Regions from separate parts of the Janthinobacterium sp. GW823-FHT01H08 genome, predicted to be linked through region 1. Evidence: predicted binding sites of a transcription regulator. Region 1 holds the regulator's gene; the other holds the start of a gene.
What was found. Region 1 encodes sigma-54, which starts transcription at its own class of promoters, with help from an activator protein. Its sites were predicted from a motif close to TGGCANGNAANCTGCTTT; they were not measured.
Positions count from the first base shown of each region.

Region 2: a site for sigma-54 is predicted at 847-864, ahead of urtA (urea ABC transporter substrate-binding protein). Genes of this name have one in related genera too.

Region 1 is NZ_CM179504.1:816,420-818,619, forward strand. Features, by position in the region: gene lptB (LPS export ABC transporter ATP-binding protein) at 1-174, shown strand, start outside; gene AC3RCG_RS03630 (RNA polymerase factor sigma-54) at 179-1,657, shown strand; gene hpf (ribosome hibernation-promoting factor, HPF/YfiA family) at 1,727-2,086, shown strand.
Region 2 is NZ_CM179504.1:4,301,132-4,303,331, forward strand. Features, by position in the region: gene urtA (urea ABC transporter substrate-binding protein) at 1-795, opposite strand, end outside; gene AC3RCG_RS19230 (DUF4349 domain-containing protein) at 981-1,769, opposite strand; gene AC3RCG_RS19235 (transglutaminase-like domain-containing protein) at 1,786-2,200, opposite strand, start outside.

The DNA.
Region 1 (2,200 bases):
GAGCGCAATATCGGCGTGCTGATCACCGATCATAATGTGCGCGAGACGCTGGGTATTTGCGACCGTGCCTACATCATCAACCAGGGCTCGGTACTGGCGTCGGGGCGCCCCGACGACATCATCGCGAACGAGTCGGTACGCCGGGTCTATCTGGGCGAACACTTCCGCATGTAAGCCAATGAAACAATCATTGCAGCTGCGCACTTCGCAGCATTTGGCACTGACGCCGCAGTTGCAGCAATCGATACGCCTGTTGCAATTGTCTACTCTGGAATTGCACCAGGAACTCGAGCAACTGTTGACGGACAATCCCTTGCTCGAGCGCCTCGACGATCCGCTCGACCGTTCGCTGCGCCTGCTGTCCGACGGGGCCTTGAGCTCCACGGCCGCGCCGGCCGAAGCGCCGCCCCAGCCGCCAGGCCAGGAGGCGCCCGCGGCGCCGGCCGAAGCGGAAACCTTTGACGGCGAGGCGGGCGAGGGCCCGGCCGCCGCGGATGGCGGCGACAGCGACTGGAGCGAAGCGAGCCGGGGCAAGGCGCCCGACGACGAAGATTCCCGCCCGCAACTGGAGGCCCATCACTGCACCCTGCGCGAACACCTGATGGAGCAGATGCGCGTGACGGTGCTCGAATTGCGCGACCGCGCGCTGGTCGAGCTGATCATCGACGCGCTCGACGACAATGGCTACCTGGAAGAGTCGCTCGACGACATCCTGGCGCGTCTGCCGGAAGAGCTGGAAATCGATGCCGACGAGATGCGCACGGCCTTGTCGCTGCTGCAAAGTTTCGATCCGCCCGGCGTGGGCGCGCGCAATGCGTCCGAATGCCTGGCGCTGCAAATCAAGCGCTTGCCGCACATTGCCATGGTGACGCGGCGCATGGCCCTCGTCATCGTGGAAAAGCACCTGGCCTGGTTTGCCCAGCGCGATTTCAACAAGCTGAAAAAAGCCCTCGATTGCGACGATGAAGACTTGCGTGAAGCGCAGACGGTAATTCGCCAGTGCAACCCGCATCCGGGCGCCGTGTTCGCTGCGGACGTGTCCGATTACGTGGTGCCCGACGTCGTCGTCAAGCGCGCGCGCAATGGCTGGCAAGTGACCCTGAACAACGACGTCATGCCGCGCCTGCGCGTCAACGCCATGTACGCCAACTTGCTCAAGCAGGGCAAGGGCGAGGGCGCCATGGGTGCACAGTTGCAGGAAGCCAAGTGGCTGATCAAGAATATGCGCCAGCGCTTCGACACGATTCTGCGCGTGGCGCAGGCGATAGTAGAAAGACAAAAGAACTTTTTCTCGCATGGGGCCGTTGCCATGCGCCCCCTTGTGCTCCGTGAAATAGCTGATACACTGGGTTTACACGAGAGTACTATCTCGCGGGTAACAACTCAAAAGTACATGCTGACCCCGCACGGCATGTTCGAGTTGAAATATTTCTTTGGTAGCCACGTCGCCACCGAAGCGGGGGGCGAAGCGTCATCGACGGCGATACGGGCATTGATCGTGCAACTGACAGGAGCAGAAGACCCTAAAAATCCTTTATCCGACAGTAAGATTGCGGACATGCTGGGGGAACAAGGCATGGTGATTGCGCGACGTACTGTTGCCAAATACCGGGAAGCGTTAAAAATTCCGCCAGTGAGCCTGCGTAAGTGTTTGTAAGTTTTTTTCGGTTCCTCTGCGGGCCGGATACGATGGACCGCACGAACCCGATCATCTTTAGGAGTGTGTATGAATCTCACCATCAGCGGACATCATCTCGAAGTGACACCAGCCATCCGTGAATACGTACAAACGAAGCTGGAGCGCGTGAAACGTCATTTCGATCAAGTTATCGATATCGCCGTGATTCTGACCGTGGATAACCTCAAAGAGAAAGAAAAACGTCAAAAGGCCGAAGTCAACCTGCGTCTGAGTGGCAAAACTGTCTATGTGGAAAGCCTGGCGCACGACCTGTATGCCGCGATCGATACCCTGATCGACAAGCTCGATAGGCAAGTGATGAAATACAAAACCAAAGTGCAAGGGCACGGTAAAGAGGCGATCAAGCATCTGCCAGACAGTTCGGAAGAAGAATTCGCCCCCGCCTAAGCGGCCCGCGACTTTCAACCGGCTGTGATCAACTAAGGGCGCACATTGCGCCCTTTTTTGCGTCCAGCGAAACGCAATGTTCGCCGCGCAGGCGCTAGAATGTTTGCACTTTCA
Region 2 (2,200 bases), 2.6 Mb from region 1:
GCCCACGGAAAACGCGACGACGGGCACGTCCGTCGCTTTCAAGCCCGCATTGCCCAGCTCCTTGTAGAAAGGCACGTTGGAATCGCCATTGATGGTGGAAATGACGGCAGTCTTGCCGCCCGTGGAAAACTTCTTGATATTGGCGACGATGGTTTGATAGTCGGCGTGGCCGAACGGCGTGTAGACCTCGCTGATATCGCTATCCTTGACTCCCTTGCTTTTCAGGAAGGCGCGCAGGATCTTGTTGGTGGTGCGCGGGTATACATAATCCGTGCCCAGCAGCACGAAGCGCTTGGCCCCGCCCCCATCCTTGCTCATCAGGTATTCGACGGCGGGGATCGCCTGCTGGTTGGGCGCGGCGCCCGTATAAAACACATTCTTTTCCAGCTCCTCGCCCTCGTATTGCACCGGGTAAAACAGCAGGCTGTTGAGTTCCTTGAACACGGGCAAAACCGACTTGCGCGACACGGACGTCCAGCAGCCGAACACCACGGCCACCTTATCCTGCGCCACCAATTGTCTCGCTTTTTCCGCGAACAAAGGCCAGTTCGACGCGGGGTCAACGACGACGGCTTCCAGCTTCTTGCCCAGCACGCCGCCTTTGGCATTGATCTCGGCGATCGTCATCAGGGCCACATCCTTGAGCGACGTTTCTGAAATGGCCATGGTGCCCGACAGGGAGTGCAAGATGCCGACCTTGATCGTATCGGCGGCCAGGGCTGCCTGCATATAAGTGGACGTGGCCAGGGCGAATGCGCCGGCGGCGGCCGCTTTCAGGATGATGCGTCGTGACATGGGGACTCCTGTGATGGGTTCGTGGGGTCGAGCTGGGCCTGCCATGTTGTTAAAGCAGAATGCGTGCCAGCGCCTACAGCTGTCCGCCATGGTGCACGCGGCGCTCGCCGCACGAAAAAAAACCTGGCTGCACAAGGACTGTGCAGCCAGGTTTCAAATTGCCGTAAAACGGTGCGCCGGAGGCTTTAATCCTTGCGCGGCAAGCCTCTCAAGCGGCGCCAGCCCTTGCGGCCCAGCGGGAACAGCAGCACGAAAGCGATCAGCCACGGCAGGATGTAAGCCATGGCCGTGATGGCGTTGGCCACGCCTTCCGACAGGTTGTCCGTGAAATTGCCCAGCGCACGCTTGACGGGGCGCCAGAACGATTGCTTGCCTTCAGCGCTGATCATTACGTTCAGCAAGTCCGTGTCGATGCGCTGCATTAATAGCGCATTGGCCGCCGTCGCCTGCTCCAGCTCCACTTGCACGGTGGCCAGCTCCTTGGTGACCTTGATCAGGGCGTCGACGTTCGCGCCAGAGCGCTTTTCCAGGTCTTGCAACTGCGCCTGGTACTGTTTCAGCATCTCCAGGCGCTTCTTGCTGTCGAGCACAGGACGGCCCAGGTCTTCCACCTTGGTGCCCTGGCTGGTGACGTCGCCTTCGGCCGCGACCAGCGCGACGAGCTTTTTGATGCCGGCCGGCTTGGCCCGCATGCTGATGCGCGCATGCACGTAGCGGCCGCTGTCGAGGCTGGAATCGAGCAGCAAACAGCCGTTTTCCGTATCGGCCTTGCAGGCGGCGACGACTTTTTCATACAGGGGCCGCACTTGCGCCTCGCTCGTATCGACGCTGACATTGTGTTCATAGGCAAGAAACTCGCTGCCTTTTTCCTTGCCGTCGAGACGCGCGGCGCTCGATTGCCCGCCGCTCTCGCCCTTGCCGCCGCAACCGGCCAGCAGCAACAGGCCGAACAGACCAAGATACACTTTTTTCATGATTTCTTTCTTGAGATTATTTTTGCAGCGGCAACAATTCGATATCGGGCAAGTGCGCCGCCACATCCTGCACGGTCGCATGGCCGGTCAGCGATGCGATCACCTGCGGCAGCGGTGCCGGCCAGATTTCCGGCAGATCGCGCTCTTCCGGCGCCAGCACGGGAAAGGCCAGTTGCTCCTGCGGCGGCGCGAAGGCGGCCGAGACGCCAGGCTTGTTGCCGCGCGCATCGATGCGATACCAGCCAAAATCCTGCAGATACACGGCGTTCAAGCCATGCAGGCAAAACGGCGGGCCCGCTTCCCCCACAGCCAGGCGCTGGTAGCACAGGCCAGCGGGGATGCCGTTGGCGCGCAGCAGCGCGGCCAGCAGATGGCTCTTCGCATAACAATATCCCGTGCCATGCTGCAAGACGTCGGACGCGCGGCAGGTG